One region of the Pseudomonas sp. NFX71 genome, then DNA from elsewhere that is predicted to be linked to it. Evidence: predicted binding sites of a transcription regulator. Region 1 holds the regulator's gene; each other region holds the start of a gene.
What was found. Region 1 encodes FliA, which starts transcription of late flagellar genes. Its sites were predicted from a motif close to CTAAAGTTTNNNNNNNNNNNGCCGNTAA; they were not measured.

Region 1 (4,396 bases):
CATCGGCGCCGAAGCTCATTAAGGGGGTGCTCCTAACAGGTCTAAAAACCTAAAAAACCTAAAATTCTAAATTTCTAAAATCCCAGGCTGGATAGCAAATCGTCCACATCGTCCTGACCGGACACAACGTCTTCTCTTTTATCGGCATGAATCTGCGGACCTTCACCCTGAGAGAGATGTTTTTGCGGATCTTTTTCAGCAAGCATCGCTTCACGGTCATGTTCGATGCCCGCAAAGCGGTCCACCTGACTGGCCATAAGCACGAGCTTGAGCAGGTTGCTTTCAACTTCGGTGACCAATTGGGTCACACGCTTGATCACTTGACCTGTGAGGTCCTGGTAATCCTGAGCGAGCAGAATGTCGTTGAGGTTGCTCGACACTGCGCGATTGTCCGCGCTGCTGCGTGTCAGGAAACCGTCGACACGCCGAGCCAGTTCGCGGAACTCCTCGGCCCCGACTTCGCGACGCATGAACCGCCCCCAATCCGTGCTCAGCGCCTGAGCTTCATCGCTCAGGCTGTTGACCAGCGGTGTGGAGTTTTCGACCAGATCCATGGTGCGGTTGGCGGCAGCCTCGGTCAGCTTCACCACGTAGCCCAAGCGCTCAGTGGCATCCGTGATCTGCGACACTTCCTCGGCTTGCGGCATGTGCGGGTCAATCTGGAAATTGACGATCGCGCTGTGCAGCTCGCGGGTGAGCTTGCCCACTTCCTGATACAGGCCGCGGTCACGGGTCTGATTGAGCTCATGGATCAGTTGCACAGCGTCGCCGAACCTGCCTTTTTCAAGGCTTTCGACCAATTCGACCGCGTGTTTTTTCAGGGTCGATTCAAAATCGCCCTGTGAAGATTCGTTGTGGTCCATAGCTCCCCCGTGGCGCAGTTTCTCAACCGATGCGTTCGAAAATCTTCTCGATTTTTTCTTTTAACGCCTGGGCCGTGAAGGGTTTGACCACATAGCCGTTAACACCAGCCTGGGCCGCTTCGATGATCTGCTCGCGCTTGGCTTCAGCGGTCACCATCAGCACCGGCAGGTGCTTGAGCTTTTCATCGGCGCGCACGTGGCGCAGCAGATCGATGCCGGTCATGCCAGGCATGTTCCAGTCCGTTACCAGAAAGTCGATGCTCCCGCTGTTGAGAACCGGAATGGCAGTAGTGCCATCGTCAGCCTCCACCGTGTTGGTGAACCCAAGGTCACGCAACAGGTTTTTTATGATCCGCCGCATCGTTGAGAAGTCATCAACGATGAGGATTTTCATGTTCTTGTCCAATTCGACCTCCAAGCAGTCTTAAACGCGCCCAGCACCTGGACGCGCCATTTCAATCAATCCGGCAAAGCACTCAATGACTGTCTGGAGCACAACAGATCGAGACCGGCGCAGTTCAACACCACACCAGCCACGTTCGCAGTGTCCCCACACTGCCTTCAGCGCGCTCGCCACTCCCCCAAACGCCCCCGCAAACGGGCCGCGCACTGGCTGTGTAACTGGCTGACCCGAGATTCGCTGACCCCCAGGACCTCACCGATTTCCTTGAGATTCAACTCTTCGTCGTAGTACAGCGCCAACACCAGTCGCTCACGCTCCGGCAAATTGGCAATCGCGTCCGCCAGCGCCGCCTGGAAGCGTTCATCTTCCAGATCGCGTGACGGCTCGAGATGAGCACTCGCGCCATCCTCGTGCAGCCCTTCGTGTTCGCCGTCCTGCAAAAGATCGTCGAAACTGAATAACCGGCTGCCCAGGGTGTCGTTCAAAATCCCGTAGTAATCGTCGAGACTCAATTGGAGTTCGGCCGCAACTTCGTGATCTTTAGCGTCACGGCCGGTTTTAGCTTCAATCGAGCGAATTGCGTCGCTGACCATGCGGGTATTGCGGTGGACCGAGCGTGGCGCCCAGTCCCCCTTGCGGACTTCATCGAGCATCGCGCCGCGGATTCGAATGCCCGCGTACGTCTCGAAACTCGCGCCTTTGCTGGCGTCGTATTTGGTCGACACTTCAAGCAGACCGATCATGCCGGCCTGGATCAGGTCTTCGACCTGGACACTGGCCGGCAATCGCGCCAGCAAGTGATAGGCAATGCGTTTGACCAGTGGCGCGTAACGCTCGATCAGCTCGTACTGCGCGTCACGTGCCGATTTCTTGTAAAGGTTGTAACCGCTGGCTGTCATAGCACGGGTCCTGCCGTTTGTTGCACGAGGCGCTCGACGAAAAACTCCAGGTGTCCGCGCGGGTTGGCAGGCAGCGGCCAGGTATCGACCTTTTGTGCGATGGCCTTGAAGGCCAGGGAGCACTTGGAACGCGGGAAAGCTTCATAAACCGCGCGCTGCTTCTGAACGGCCTTGCGCACGCTTTCGTCGTACGGCACCGCACCGACGTATTGTAAGGCGACGTCAAGGAAGCGATCCGTGACCTTGGTCAACTTGGCGAACAGGTTGCGACCTTCCTGCGGGCTCTGGGCCATGTTGGCCAGGACGCGGAAGCGGTTCATGCCGTAGTCGCGGTTCAGCAGCTTGATCAGCGCGTAGGCGTCGGTGATCGAGGTCGGCTCGTCGCAGACCACCAGCAAGACTTCCTGCGCGGCGCGAACGAAACTGACTACCGAGTCACCAATACCTGCAGCGGTGTCTATCACCAGGACGTCGAGGTTGTCGCCGATATCGCTGAACGCCTGGATCAGGCCGGCATGTTGCGCCGGGCTCAGATGCACCATGCTCTGCGTGCCGGACGCCGCCGGGACGATGCGGATACCGCCGGGCCCCTGCAACAACACGTCGCGCAGCTCACAGCGGCCTTCGATTACGTCAGCCAGGGTACGTTTGGGTGTCAGTCCCAGCAGGACGTCAACGTTCGCCAGCCCCAGATCGGCGTCCAGCAGCATGACGCGCCGGCCGAGCTCAGCTAGAGCCAGGGACAAGTTCACTGACACGTTAGTCTTCCCGACGCCACCTTTGCCGCCGGTCACCGCGATCACCTGTACGGGATGCATGCTGCCCATGTTATTTCTTTACCTTGTCTTGCATAGACGGAGGCCACATTACTGGCTGCGCGTTCACAAACGGAACAATGCATGGCAGACCATCGATGTAGGTACAAAAACTGTTCATTAATACCTCAGCCAACCTGCTTGGTCGGACTGTGGTAAATATCAGCGAACATGTCAGCCATGGCTTCTTCGCTGGGTTCTTCCTGCATTTGCACGCTGACGGCGCGGCTCACCAGCTGATGACGACGCGGCAGATGCAAATCATCCGGAATCCGCGGTCCATCGGTCAGGTAAGCCACCGGCAACTCATGACTGATTGCCAGGCTCAACACCTCACCCAGGCTTGCTGTTTCATCCAGTTTAGTCAGGATGCAGCCAGCCAGCCCGCAGCGCTTGTAACTGTGATAAGCGGCGGTTAGAACCTGTTTCTGGCTGGTGGTTGCCAGAACCAGATAATTTTTTGATTTGATGCCACGACCGGCCAGGCTTTCGAGCTGCATGCGCAGTGCCGGATCGCTGGCCTGAAGACCCGCGGTATCGATCAGCACTACACGTTTGCGCAGCAACGGGTCCAGCGCCTGCACCAGGGACTGGCCCGGGTCGATGTGGGTGACCGACACGTTGAGGATCCGACCCAAAGTCTTCAGTTGTTCCTGAGCGCCGATACGGTAGCTGTCCATGCTCACCAGCGCGATGTTCTGCGCGCCGTACTTGAGCACGTAACGGGCCGCGAGCTTGGCCAGCGTGGTGGTCTTGCCCATGCCGGCAGGGCCAACCATGGCAATCACGCCGCCCTCTTCCAGTGGCTCGACTTCCGGCGTGGCAATCATCCGTGCCAGGTGCGCCAGCAACATGCGCCAGGCCTGACGAGGTTCGTCAATGCCGGTGATCAGTTCCAGCAGATCGCGGGACAACGGACCGGACAAACCGATGCGCTGCAGGCGACGCCACAGGTTGGCCTGGGCCGGACGGCTGCCTTGCAGCTGATTCCAGGCCAGGGAGCCAAGTTGTACTTCCATCAGTTCGCGCAGGCTGTTGAGTTCGAAACGCATCGAATCGAAAGCCCGCGGATCGACACCGCCGGAGGCTGGCGCAGGGGCCGGGGCTGCACGGCGGGGTTCAGTGTAGGTCGGTTCGATCAGCGGTTCGGCGGCGGTGAGTGGCAGGCCGGCGAACAACTGGCGATTGGTGGACTTGTCGCTCTCGCCCTCGCTACGCAGGCTCAGTTCGGCCTGGGCGGTCACGATCCGCGACTGGGTCTTGCGCAGCTCGTCCTCGAGTTCCATGTTCGGAACACGCGGAGCCAGCGCCGACAGTTTGTAATCAAGGGCAGCCGTCAACTCGACACCACCGGCGATCCGGCGGTTGCCAATGATGGCGGCATCAGCGCCCAGCTCATCACGAACCAGTTTCATG
Region 2 (4,396 bases), 3.2 Mb from region 1:
GCGGCGCTGGAGCGATTGGCGGCGCACGCCAAACCCAAGGATTAAAGGCTGCGATCTTTTGCTTTCAGCGGCGTTTACTGCCACCGAGCAGCGAGCCCATCAACCCGCGCACCAACTGCCGCCCCAACTGATTGGCCGCCTGTCGCATTGCCGATTTCAGTGCCTGCCCTGCCGCCGTGCCGAGGAACTCCCCAGCCTTGTCGGTGAAGCTCGGTTCCTCCGCCGCAGGTTCGCCCGGCGCCGCTTCGGGCTCTGGTGCCAATCCTTTACGCCCCATCAACACTTCATACGCCGATTCCCGATCAACCGGTTTGTCGTACCGCCCCTTGAACGGCGAGCCGGCGATCAGCAGCGTGCGTTCCGTCTCGGTTAGCGGCCCGATCCGCGATTGCGGCGGCGCGACCAATACGCGCTGGACCATCTCCGGCGTGCCCTTGTCCTGCAACGTGCCGACCAGCGCTTCGCCAATCCCCAGTTCAGTCAACACCGACAAGGCGTCGAATGCGGGGTTCGGACGGAAGCCTTCGGCCACGGCCCGAAGGGATTTCTGTTCCTTGGCCGTGAACGCGCGCAAGCCATGCTGGACGCGCAGGCCAAGTTGAGCCAACACGTCATCCGGCAAGTCGCCCGGCGACTGGGTGACGAAATACACGCCGACGCCTTTCGAGCGAATCAGCCGCACCACTTGCTCCAGACGCTCCTGCAATGCCTTGGGTGTATCGGCAAACAGTAAATGGGCTTCATCGAAAAACAGCGCCAGCAACGGTTTATCAGCATCGCCGCGTTCCGGCAGTTGTTCGAACAGTTCGGCCAGTAGCCACAAAAGGAACGTCGCGTAGACCTTGGGCGCCTCGTGCACCAGGCGACTGGCATCCAGCAAATGAATGCGCCCCCGCCCCTCGGCGGTCGGCTGCAAAATGTCTTCGAGTTGCAACGCCGGCTCGCCGAACAGTGCTTCGGCGCCCTGTTGTTCCAGAATCGCCAGGCGCCGCAACAGGGCCTGACTCGATCCCGTGGTCATCAGCGCGGCGTCGTCCCCCAGCGATTCGGGGTGGTCGCGCAGGTGATTGAGCAGTGCCTTGAGGTCCTTCAAATCCAACAGCAGCAAGCCTTCACGGTCCGCGACCTTGAACGCGGCGTACAACGCCGACTGCTGACTGTCAGTCAGTTCCAGCAGGGCGCCGATCAATAACGGTCCCATTTCGCTCAAGGTTGTGCGCAATGGATGACCGGACTGGCCGTGAATGTCCCACAGGGTGACCGGATAGGCCTGAGGCGTGTGGTTCAGCCAGGGCATCCCGGCGATGCGCTCGGCAACTTTGCCTTGAGGGTTGCCGGCCGCGCCAAGACCGCACAGGTCACCCTTGATATCCGCGGCAAACACGGCCACGCCAGCATCGCTGAACGCCTCGGCCAGTTTTTGCAAGGTGACGGTCTTGCCGGTCCCGGTAGCGCCCGCGACCAGACCGTGACGGTTCGCCAGGCGCATGGCCTGGGCGATCGGCTTCCCCGCGAGATCGGCACCGATAACGAGTTGCGATGAATCAGGCATTTGGTCACCCATGGTTAATCTTTAATGCTGCACGGCCGATATAAAAGACTGAAAAGCGTCGGTAATCCCCCTAAGGAGAGGACGGAAATATCAGCTTGTTTTCATGATCGCCCACTGCGCTTTTTCCTATAAAAGCACGCCTTGGGCCTTAAGACCTTAGCGGAACCCCGAGCCATGAACAAAAATCTGCGCTTCAGCCATAAAATCCTGCTCGCCGCGGCACTCATCGTCATTGCCGCGTTCGCCTCGTTCACACTGTACAACGACTATCTGCAGCGCAACGCCATTCGCAAGGACCTGGACAACTATCTGCAAGAAATGGGCAGTGTGGCTGCCAACAATATCCAGACCTGGCTGAGCGGACGCAGCTTGCTGATCGAAAACCTCTCACAAAGCATCGCGCTGAACGCCGACATCGACAACGTCGCCAAGCTGCTGGAGCAGAAAGCAGTGACGTCGACCTTCATGGGTGCCTATCTGGGCAACAAGGATGGCACCTTCATCATCCGGCCGGACAGCAAAATGCCGGAGGGCTATGACCCCCGCGCCCGTCCCTGGTACAAAAGCGCCCAAAGCACCAGCGGCCCGGCACTGACTGAACCCTACATCGATCTGGCCTCCGGCCAGCTGGTCATCTCCATCGTCAATAGTGTCCTCAAGGACGGTCAGAACATCGGCGTGGCCGGCGGCGACCTGAGCCTGCAAGTGATCGCCGACAGCCTGAATGCGATGGACTTCAACGGTATGGGTTATGCGTTCCTGATCAGCGCCGACGGCAAGATTCTGGTGCACCCGGACAAAGCGCTGGTGATGAAATCACTGGCCGAGGCGTACCCGAAAGATACACCGCGCATCAGCAGCGATTTCAGTGAAGTTGAAGTCGATGGCAAAACCCGCATCGTCACGTTCACGCCGATCAAAGGCCTGAATTCCGTCAACTGGTACATCGGTCTGTCGGCGGATAAAGGCAAAGCCTTTGCGAAGCTCAGCGAATTCCGCGCCTCGGCGGTCGTGGCGACCATCATCGCGGTCGCCATCATCATCGCCCTGCTGGGCATGTTGATCCGCCTCCTGATCCAGCCGCTGCACGTCATGACGCGCGCCATGGCCGATATCGCCGATGGTGAGGGCGACCTGACCAAACGCCTGACTATCCAGAACAACGATGAATTCGGCGTGCTCGGCACCGCGTTCAACCGTTTCGTGGAGCGCATTCACGGTTCGATCCGCGAAGTGTCGTCGGCGACCGGCCAGGTCAACGAAGTCGCCCTGCGCGTGGTCGCGGCCTCCAACTCGTCGATGTACAACTCCGACCAGCAAGCTTCGCGCACCAGCAGCGTCGCCGCCGCCATCAATCAGCTCGGTGCCGCGGCCCAGGAAATTGCGCGCAACGCCGCCCAGGCCTCGAGTCAGGCCAGCGACGCCCGCAGCCTCGCCGAAGACGGCCAGCAAGTGGTGGATCGCAGCATTGTCGCGATGAACCAGCTGTCGAGCATGCTCAGCGCCTCCAGCACCAACATCGAATCGCTGAACAGCAAAACCGTGAACATCGGGCAGATTCTCGAAGTGATCACCAGCATTTCCCAGCAAACCAACCTGCTGGCGCTCAATGCTGCGATCGAGGCCGCCCGTGCCGGTGAAGCCGGGCGTGGTTTCGCCGTGGTGGCCGATGAGGTGCGCAACCTGGCGCACCGCACGCAGGAATCGGCGCAACAGGTGCAGACCATGATCGAGGAGCTGCAAGTCGGCGCCCGCGAATCCGTCAGCACCATGAGCGACAGCCAGCGTCACAGCCAGGACAGCGTGGAAATCGCCAACCTGGCGGGAGAGCGCCTGAACAGCGTGACCTTGCGCATTGGCGAGATCGACGGGATGAACCAGTCGGTGGCCACGGCAACCGAGGAACAGACGGCGGTGGTCGAGTCGATCAATGTCGACATCACCGAGATCAACACGCTGAACCAGGAAGGCGTGGAAAACCTGCAATCGACCTTGCGGGCGTGTTCGGACCTGGAGCAGCAGGCGGCGCGCCTCAAGCAATTGGTGGGCAGTTTCCGTATTTAGTGTTTCCCGGACCTGTGGTGAGGGAGCTTGCTCCCGCTGGGTCGCGAAGCGAGCCCAACATTCTGTGGGTGTGTCAGATCTGACGCACCGTCTGAATGACGACGGCTTCGCAGCCGAGCGGGAGCAAGCTCCCTCGCCACATAACGGTCCAAAGTTCCAGCCCCCGTCACAAAACCCCAACCGAACATCTATCCTTCATAAAGGTCAACCAACGGAGAACAACGGATCGGAGGAATGCTCATCGTGCATATCGCTGACATCACCATGTTCTACGCCCCTGCCAGCGGTGGCGTGCGCACGTATCTGGATGCTAAACACCGTCGCTTGGGTATCAAGCCCGGCATTCGTCACAGCCTGCTGATCCCCGGCGCACATCTGGGTGAACAGGATGGCATTTACACGGTTCCAGCCCCCGCCCTGCCCTTCGGCAAGGGTTACCGTTTCCCTCTGCGCCTCGCGCCCTGGCGCAATGTCCTTCAGGATTTGCAACCCGATCTGATCGAAGTCGGCGACCCGTACCTCACGGCCTGGGCGGCGCTCGACGCCCGGCGACAACTCGATGTGCCAGTGATCGGCTTTTATCACTCGGACCTGCCGCTGCTGGTCAGTAACCGCATGGGCAACTGGGTCACCACCAATGTCGAGGCCTACGTCAGCAAGCTATACGGTAATTTCGACCGGGTGCTGGCGCCGAGCCGGATCATGGCCGACAAATTGATTACCTTGGGGGTGAAGAACGTTTTCGTCCAACCCCTGGGTGTCGACCTGCACACCTTCCAT
Region 3 (4,396 bases), 2.0 Mb from region 1:
GTTCATCCCGCGGGTCGGCACCACTGAAAGCTTCATCGTGCCGTTATCGATGTCGACAATGCTGACCCCCTCCTGCCGCCCACCGTGCAGAGTTCGCAGGGTGACGGAAAAGGGTTTGTCGGTTTTCACCCCGAGTTGCTGGCTGGTGATTTGCCAGTTCTGGGCAGCCTTGTCGGTGTCGAGAAGGACGTAATCCCAGGCCATCGCATGGGACGCGGCAGAGAACGCACTGAGGGCGACGATGAGTTTGAGCGGAGTCATGGCGGGAGCCTTTATTGGAGTTGTGCCATTTTTATAGACTTGCTGAAACGTTTCATCAAGTTAAAAAGTGCAGACAAAGCCAAGAAGACCGCTTGGAGATAAATGATTCGCGAATGTGCGGCAAATCGAAAAGGGGGTCGATCCTTTCGCGAGCAAGCCCACACATTAGGTTGCAGGTGAACACAGCATTTGTGAACACCTGAGGTCAACTGTGGGAGCCTGCTCGCGATAGCTATTTCAAAGGCACCTCAACGAAACCGGTCAACCTCTTGGCGCAAATCAGCCGCCAGCTTCTCCAGTTCCTTGGCAGTCACCGCCAGGTTCGACACCACTTCCCGCTGCTCACTGTTCGCCAACGCAATGCTTTGCAGGTTGCTGCTGAGCAATGTCGCGGTGCTGCTCTGCTCCTGGGTCGCCGTGGTGATCGCCGCGAACTGCTGGCCAGCCGAGCGACTTTGCTCATCGATTCGCGCCAGGGCCGACGCGACGTTGGCGTTGCGCGACAGGCCTTCCTGCATCAGCACATTGCCCTGTTCCATGGTGCTGATAGCGTTGCCGGTTTCCTGCTGGATGCTTTGGATCATCCCGGAAATCTCATCGGTGGCCTGGCGAGTACGCGATGCCAGGTTGCGCACCTCGTCAGCCACCACCGCAAATCCACGCCCCTGTTCACCGGCACGCGCCGCTTCGATGGCGGCGTTGAGCGCCAGCAAGTTGGTTTGCTCGGCAATCGAAGTGATCACCCCGACAATCCCGCCGATTTCCTGAGAGCGCTGACCCAGGGTGTTGATCACCGTGGCGGTGCTGTTCAGTGCGCCGGCAATTTGCTCCAGGGACGAGGACGCTTCATCCATCGATGTACGCCCAATCTGGGTTTGTTGTGCGTTTTCCTGAGCCAGACGTTGAGTGCTGCCCATGTTGTCGGCGATGTTCAGCGAGGTGGCGCTGAATTCTTCCACGGCGCCGGCCATGCTGGTGATTTCGCCCGACTGCTGTTCCATGCCTTCATAAGCGCCACCCGACAGACCCGACAGCGCCTGGGCACGACTGTTGACCTCTTGCGAGGCCTTGCGGATGTGCTCGACCATTGTCGACAGCGCCTGGCTCATCTGGTTGAAGGCGCGGGCCAGTTGACCGATTTCGTCGTTGCTCGACACGTTCAAGCGCACGCTCAGATCACCGGCGCCCAAGGCTTCGGCCTGACGCACCAGATCACCCAGCGGTGCGAGCTTACTGCGCAGCAACCAGACAGCCGAGCCCACGGCGATCAACATCGCCAGCAGACTGCCAATCGCCAATTGAATGCCCACGGCCCAGGTCACAGCACGGATTTCACTTTTCGGCATGCTCGCCACGACCGACCACGGCCCGCCTTCAAAGGGCACGGCAATGCTGTAGAAGTCTTCGGACGTGTCGCTCCAGAACTCACCTTTACCCGGCGTCTTGGCCAGGCTGTTGATCGACTTGACCGCTTGCTCCGGTGCTTGCACACCCGCGATTGGCACCAGCCATTTGTTCTGCTCATCGAGCAGCGCCAAAGAGCCGGTCTGCCCGATGCGGAAGCGTGTGAGGTTGGCGAACTGCGCGTTCTGAGCGTCGGTGTAATCGAATCCTACGTACAACACGGCAATGACCTTACCGCTGCTGTCGCGCACGGGGGTGTACTGCGACATGTAGAAGCGTTCGAACAGCAACGCCCGACCTACATAATTCTGCCCCGCCAGCAAACGTGCATAAGCCGGGTTCGCGTGATCGAGCAAGGTGCCGATGGCGCGGCTGCCGTCCTGTTTAGTGACGTTCGTACTGACTCGAATGAATTCATCACCGCTGCGCACGAACACGGTCGCAACGCCCGCGGTCATTTGCTTGAACTCGTCTACTTCCTTGAAGTTGTTATTCAGCACTTCGCTGCCCAGGTGCAGGCCCGGGGTCTGCGTGCCCGCCACGGCCACCGGCTCGTCCGGGTGCACGCTCAGGCCTGCGCTGAAGCGCTTCTCGAACAGGCCGGCCAGGCGCTGGGTACTTTCACGCAACGTACCGTGAAACGTACTCAGCTGGTCGGCCAGCAAGCGGGCTTCGCTGGCCAGGTGCTCTTCGCGGGTAGCGAGGTTGGCAGAGTCCAGCGAGCGCAAGGCAAACACGGTGCTGCCGCTGATGACAATCGCCAGAATAACGGCGAGCGCAAGACCAAGCTGTGAGGCAATCCGGGCACGAGGTTGAGACATGACAGCTCCTGGCCAAGTGACCGGATCGTCATTGATCGGCTGCTCGGCAAATTTTCTAATAATGGGAATTGCATCGAACCTGCACGAAGGTTCCATCTGCAGATTTTCGGCGGCAAACCTGAATACTTGAGTAATAAGCGAGGATATGGCTCAAAGCCTCTATCTCGCCGGCTCTAACGATTCAGCTCAGGTGCTCGACATCCGGCAGTTTCATCGCCTGGGCTTCGCCTTGGAGGAAATCGCTGAGACGGCGCAAACGTTCACCTCCGGGACGTGTTTTCGGCCAGACGAGGTAATAATGCTCACCGCTGGCGACGGCAGTCGGCCACGGCAAACTCAGACGACCCTGCGCCACATCCTCGGCCACCATCAAAAGATCGCCCATCGACACGCCATAACCCCGGGCGGCGGCAATCATCCCCAGCTCAAGCGTATCGAACACCTGCCCGCCCTTGAGCGACACCTGTTCGGTCAGCCCCATGCGCTCCAGCCAGTTGCGCCAGTCACGCCGGTCAGGCGTCGGGTGCAGCAGTTCGGCATTGGCCAGGCGTTCGACATCCCAGGGTTGATCTTTCAGAAGATTCGGCGCGCCCACCGGAATCAGCTCCTCGGGGAACAGGAAACTCGCCTCCCAGTCCGGTGGAAAATGCCCGTTGCTGAGGATCACGGCACAGTCGAACGGCTCGTGGTTGAAGTCCACCGAGTCGACGTCCATCCAGGCGCTGGTCAGTTGCACCTCGTTGCCCGGTTGCAGATGGCGGAAACGGCTGAGCCGCGCCAGCAGCCAGCGCATGGTCAGGGTGGATGGGGCTTTCATGCGCAGGATGTCATCTTCGGCGCGCAAGGTATTGCAGGCGCGTTCGAGTGCCGTGAAGCCTTCGCGGATGCCCGGCAGGATCAGCCGCGCCGACTCGGTCAGTTGCAGATTGCGACCGCTGCGGTGAAACAGCCGACAGGCAAAGTGCTCTTCGAGCGTACGAATGTGTCGACTGACCGCACTCTGCGTAATCGACAACTCTTCGGCCGCACGGGTAAACGAGCTATGCCGCGCCGCCGCTTCGAATGCACGAAGGGCATACAAGGGAGGAAGACGACGGGACATGCGGAAAGCTCCTATAGCGCAATGGCGTCAACTTATCAGAATCTCCGCAGGATGAGTTTTAATCATGCCATCCATCCTTTTTATCCCTTTGTGCAAACCCCGCAGAGCGCCGAGAATCGACGCTTTCCCTGTTCTCTTTGAGCGTCGAGCGTGATGACCATGCAGCATCCAGCGCGTATTGAACTCTGGGCCATCCTGCGGCTGGCGGGGCCGTTGATTGCCTCGCAGTTGGCGCATATGTTGATGGTCCTCACTGACACCTTGATGATGGCGCGGCTGAGCCCCGAAGCACTGGCTGGCGGCGGACTCGGCGCGGCGACGTATTCGTTTGTGTCGATTTTTTGCATCGGCGTGATCGCGGCGGTCGGCACCCTGGTGGCGATCCGTCAGGGCGCGGGCGATATCGTCGGGGCGGCGCGACTGACCCAGGCCGGCCTGTGGCTGGCGTGGTTGATGGCGTTGGTCGCCGGTTTGCTGCTGTGGAATCTCAAACCGGTGCTGCTGATGTTCGGCCAGACTGAAACCAACGTTCAGGCAGCCGGGCAATTCCTGTTGATCCTGCCGTTCGCCCTGCCCGGCTACCTGAGTTTCATGGCCCTGCGCGGTTTCACCAGCGCTATCGGCCGGGCGACGCCGGTGATGGTCATCAGCCTCGGCGGCACGGTGGCCAACTTCGTGCTCAATTATGCGTTGATCACCGGGATGTTCGGCCTGCCGAAAATGGGCCTGGTGGGCATAGGTCTGGTCACGGCGATTGTGGCCAACCTGATGGCCGTGGCGTTGGCGCTGCATATTCGGCGGCACCCGG
Region 4 (4,396 bases), 1.2 Mb from region 1:
TCGACCCCCAGTTCCTGGTAATACTTGATGCGCGGGATGATTTCTTCCGCGGTGCCGATCATCGCCGTCTTGTGCAGACTCTCCAGTTCGAACTCTGGTCGCGCGGCGAATTTTTCTTCCGGGCTCGGCGCCAGGAAGCCGTTGACCGGCACTTCCTTATTACCGAACCAGGCATCAAAAGTGCGATAGAACTTCGAGATCGCCTTGGCCCCGACTTTCCAGCCTTCGGGGTCATCGACCGCGTGGACGTGGGTGTGACGCAGCACCATCAGTTGTGGGCGCGGCACCTCTGGATTGTTGTCCAACGCAGTCTGGAATTTATTCTTCAGGTCGAGGACTTCTTCGTCGCCTTTCATCAGTGGCGTGACCATGACGTTGCAGCCGTTGGCCACCGCGAAGTTATGCGAATCGGGATCGCGAGCGGCGATCCACATCGGTGGATTAGGCTTCTGGATCGGCTTTGGCACACTGGTTGAGGTCGGGAACTTCCAGATGTCACCGTCGTGGGCGTAGTCGCCTTGCCACAAGGCGCGAACCACTGGAACCATTTCCCGCAGCGCCTGACCACCGGAAGAGGCAGGCATGCCACCGGCCATGCGGTCGAATTCCACCTGATACGCGCCGCGGGCCAGACCGACTTCCATGCGACCGTTACTGATCACGTCCAGCAGTGCGCATTCGCCGGCGACGCGCAACGGGTGCCAGAACGGCGCGATGATGGTGCCGGCGCCGAGGTGAATGGTGGTGGTCTTGGCGGCCAGGTAGGCCAACAACGGCATCGGGCTCGGCGAGATGGTGTATTCCATCGCGTGGTGTTCGCCGATCCAGACGGTGCTGAAACCGCCGGCTTCAGCCATCAGGGTCAGTTCCGTCAGGTCTTCGAACAACTGACGGTGGCTGATGCTTTCGTCCCAGCGTTCCATGTGCACGAACAATGAAAACTTCATGACGCTTACCTCGGATCTTTTGTTGTCGGCCTGTCGACTGCAGGCCTGTTGCCTGGAATGAGCGCTAGGCGCTCCCGGGAGTTCTCGCCGGTTGAAGCGCGTCGCTGAGAACGGCTATTCGGCTGATTCGTTATTGGTATACCATAATATGGAATATCCACAAAATATTTCTCTCCGACGGTCGTACTCACCTCACAAGGAAGGCGAGCTTGATGAACATAAAACAAAAACTGATCCTCGCATTTGCGGCGATCGCCAGCCTCCCGGTTATTCTGGTAGCTGTGCTGATCATCCTCAACGTACGCCAAGAGGCACGGGAAACGTTTAGCGACAGCAGTGGACGGGAGATCCGTCAGGTCGAAAACGCCATGCAACTGTTCTTCGAAGGCATCAGCCAGAATGTCGCCTACCTGGCCGAACATCCGCAATTGCAGAGTATTGATGCCAGTCTCAAACGATATATGGCGAGTGACGCGGCCCAAATGCCCATGGGCGAGCATGATCAGCAACTGTTTCAGCTGTTCTCGGGGTTGGCCAGGAGTCATTCGGCCTATGCCTATCTGTCACTGGGTACTGAAGACGGCGGTTACGTGTTCTGGCCGGGTGATCCCAAGCTCTCCGGGTACGATCCTCGTACACGGCCCTGGTACAAAACTGCGATGGCGCAGCCGGGCAAGACTCTACGAACTGATGCCTATTACTGGGCGGCCGACGATGTGGTGCTGGTCAGCACCGTCCAGAGCTTCACCAATCGCCTGGGCAGTAATGTCGGGGTGGTGAACATCGACGTCTCGCTCAAGCAATTAACCGACCTGGTCAAGCAGATCAAGCTTGGTGACAGCGGCTATTTGCTGTTGATGGAAGGCAATGACACGGTACTGGTCGATCCGAATGAGCCGTCCCACAACTTTAAAAAGCTCAGTGAGCTGGGTGATGGTTACCGCGAGTTAAGTGAAGCCGGCAAGGGGCTGGTTGAAGTCAAACTGGCGGGCGAGCGCTACATGGCTTTTGTTTGGCCGTCCGAAGCGCTGGGCTGGCGCTTTGTCGGTGTGGTCCGGGAAAGTGAAGTGATGGCCGGTGCCACTCGATTGACTTGGATCATTGCTGCGATCGCCTTGGTCTGCGCCGGATTTTTTGCCATGGGCGGAGCCTGGTTTGCCGGGTTGATTGTCAAGCCGATTCGGAGCGTGGCTAGCGGTCTGGAAGGAATCGCTCAAGGTGAAGGCGACCTGACTGCACGTCTGGCAGTGCGTGGGCGGGATGAAACGGCGCAGTTGGCTGGCTGGTTCAACCAGTTTCTCGAAGCGATCCGAACGTTAATCCAGCGCATCGGCCAGGCAGCGGGGCAGATTCACAGCAGTTCCGGCAGCGCCACTGAAGTCTCGGTGGAAATGGCCGACGTTGCGTCTCGTCAGCGTGAGGCGGTGGACATGGTGTCCACCGCGTTTCATGAGATGGTGGCCACGTCCAATGAAGTCGCGCGCTCCTGCAGCCGGGCTGCCGACTCGGCCGATAATGGACAGCGCCAGGCGCATACCGGGCAGCAGCAAATCGATGCAGCAGTGAACAATGTCGGGCGTCTGAGCCAAGAGATTGAGCACTCCGCCCAGGCGATGGAGCAACTTGAAAAAGACAGTAACGACATACAGTCGATTCTCGGCACGATTCGTTCGATTGCTGAACAGACCAACCTGCTGGCGTTAAATGCTGCCATCGAGGCGGCACGTGCCGGTGAGCAGGGTCGCGGTTTTGCTGTGGTGGCCGATGAGGTGAGGGCGTTGGCCAAGCGCACCTCCGACTCCACGGGTGAGATCGATGGCTTGCTCGGTAATCTGGCACGGCGTACCCATCAGATGGGCAAGCAAATGCACGCCAGTCTGGAGGTGTCGCAGGAGACGGTGGTGTCGATCAATGAAGCGCGGGTCAGTTTTGGGTTGATCCGCGAATCGGTGGATGTGATCCGTGACATGAATACGCAGATCGCCACGGCGGCAGAGGAGCAGCATCAGGTGGCCGAAGACATCAACCGGCACATCAGCCAGATTCACGGTGATGCGCAGTTGGTTTCCAGTCTTGCAGATTCTACCCGGCAGGATGCGAAGAACCTGACCGCATTGTCCGAGACATTGAATCAGTTGGTGAGTCGTTTCAGAACGTGAGCAGGAGAGGCAGCGGTGCGGATACACGCCGCTGCCGTTTGATTGAGTCAGGCGAGGACGGGTAGCGCGCCCATCTTGCCGTGGCAATACACCAGTGGCCCTGCGTTCTGCTGGGGCACGATCAGGTTCTTCACCGCGCCGACCATGATCGCGTGGTCGCCCCCTTCGTATTCGCGCCACAGCTCGCATTCGATCACCGCCGTGGCGTTAGCCAGAATCGGGTTGCCCAGTTCACTCAAGGTCCATTCGATGCCTTGGGCCTTGTCCTTGCCTTTGCGCGCGAAGGCATAGGCTTCGCTCTGCTGGCCGCCGGACAGGACGTGAATGGCAAAGCGTTTGTTCTTGATCAGAACCGGATAGGAATCGGAGCTGTAGTTGGGGCAGAACAGCACCAGGGCCGGGTCCATGGACAGCGAGCTGAAGGCGCTGGCGGTAAGGCCGACGATTTGGTCGTCGTCATCCAGCGTGGTGATCACAGTCACTCCGGACGGAAACGAACCCATCACTTGTTTGTAGATGGCGGCATCGATCATGGGACGGTCCTCTGGCGGTGAAACAGGTTTTATGGGTTTGTAGGTCTGATGGTATACCGTAATACATCGTTTGCAAGGGCTTTTTCTTTTCCCCGATAAACGCACGTATTGGGCATTAAGCCCAATGAATACGGGCTTTTAATGGAATTTGTTGGCGTTCATTTATCGGGATTAGGGATGCTAAAAGACCCGATCAGCCTTGTTTAAAAGTTGGAATACCATAATATGACTCGCATCTGAGGGACCGCCAAAGAGCGTCCCCGGTTTGGCTTCGTACAACAATAAGATCAGACAAACTAGAGTTCATGCACATGTCCCAGATGTCCCGGCAAGACCCCCTGATCGAGAATCACACGGTCGATTACGTCCCACTCGCGGAACGCCACGGGAAGGCCCGCGACCTTTTCACTTTATGGTTCAGTACCAACATCGCGCCCTTGCCCATCGTGACCGGCGCCATGGTGGTTCAAGTGTTCCATCTCGACCTGTTCTGGGGGCTGTTGGCGATTGCGCTCGGGCACATGGTCGGTGGCCTGGTGATTGCCCTCGCGTCGGCCCAAGGTCCGCGCATGGGGATTCCGCAGATGGTGCAGAGCCGCGGACAGTTCGGCCGTTATGGTGCGTTGCTGATCGTGTTCTTTGCGGCGATCATCTACATCGGCTTTTTCATCTCCAACATCGTCTTGGCCGGCAAGTCCATTGTCGGCATTGCGCCTTCAGTTCCGGTGCCGGCGAGCATCCTCATCGGTGCGCTCAG

Region 2: the regulator FliA is predicted to act here: its motif matches at 1,567-1,594, upstream of ACM1ZW_RS02415 (methyl-accepting chemotaxis protein).
Region 3: the regulator FliA is predicted to act here: its motif matches at 2,590-2,617, upstream of ACM1ZW_RS07920 (methyl-accepting chemotaxis protein).
Region 4: the regulator FliA is predicted to act here: its motif matches at 2,322-2,349, upstream of ACM1ZW_RS23055 (methyl-accepting chemotaxis protein).

Annotation. Positions count from the first base shown of each region.
Region 1 is NZ_CP182230.1:3,709,247-3,713,642, reverse strand. Features, by position in the region: gene ACM1ZW_RS17160 (chemotaxis protein CheA) at 1-19, opposite strand, end outside; gene ACM1ZW_RS17155 (protein phosphatase CheZ) at 75-863, opposite strand; gene ACM1ZW_RS17150 (chemotaxis response regulator CheY) at 886-1,257, opposite strand; gene fliA (RNA polymerase sigma factor FliA) at 1,425-2,165, opposite strand; gene fleN (flagellar synthesis regulator FleN) at 2,162-2,992, opposite strand; gene flhF (flagellar biosynthesis protein FlhF) at 3,109-4,396, opposite strand, start outside.
Region 2 is NZ_CP182230.1:508,126-512,521, forward strand. Features, by position in the region: gene ACM1ZW_RS02405 (DUF721 domain-containing protein) at 1-45, shown strand, start outside; gene ACM1ZW_RS02410 (helicase HerA-like domain-containing protein) at 65-1,552, opposite strand; gene ACM1ZW_RS02415 (methyl-accepting chemotaxis protein) at 1,727-3,616, shown strand; gene ACM1ZW_RS02420 (glycosyltransferase family 4 protein) at 3,851-4,396, shown strand, end outside.
Region 3 is NZ_CP182230.1:1,703,590-1,707,985, forward strand. Features, by position in the region: gene ACM1ZW_RS07915 (aldose 1-epimerase family protein) at 1-261, opposite strand, end outside; gene ACM1ZW_RS07920 (methyl-accepting chemotaxis protein) at 510-2,486, opposite strand; gene ACM1ZW_RS07925 (LysR substrate-binding domain-containing protein) at 2,668-3,588, opposite strand; gene ACM1ZW_RS07930 (NorM family multidrug efflux MATE transporter) at 3,748-4,396, shown strand, end outside.
Region 4 is NZ_CP182230.1:4,926,844-4,931,239, forward strand. Features, by position in the region: gene ACM1ZW_RS23045 (LLM class flavin-dependent oxidoreductase) at 1-947, opposite strand, end outside; partial or broken gene ACM1ZW_RS23050 (cache domain-containing protein) at 1,316-2,200, shown strand; gene ACM1ZW_RS23055 (methyl-accepting chemotaxis protein) at 2,402-3,106, shown strand; gene ACM1ZW_RS23060 (flavin reductase family protein) at 3,154-3,639, opposite strand; gene ACM1ZW_RS23065 (purine-cytosine permease family protein) at 3,951-4,396, shown strand, end outside.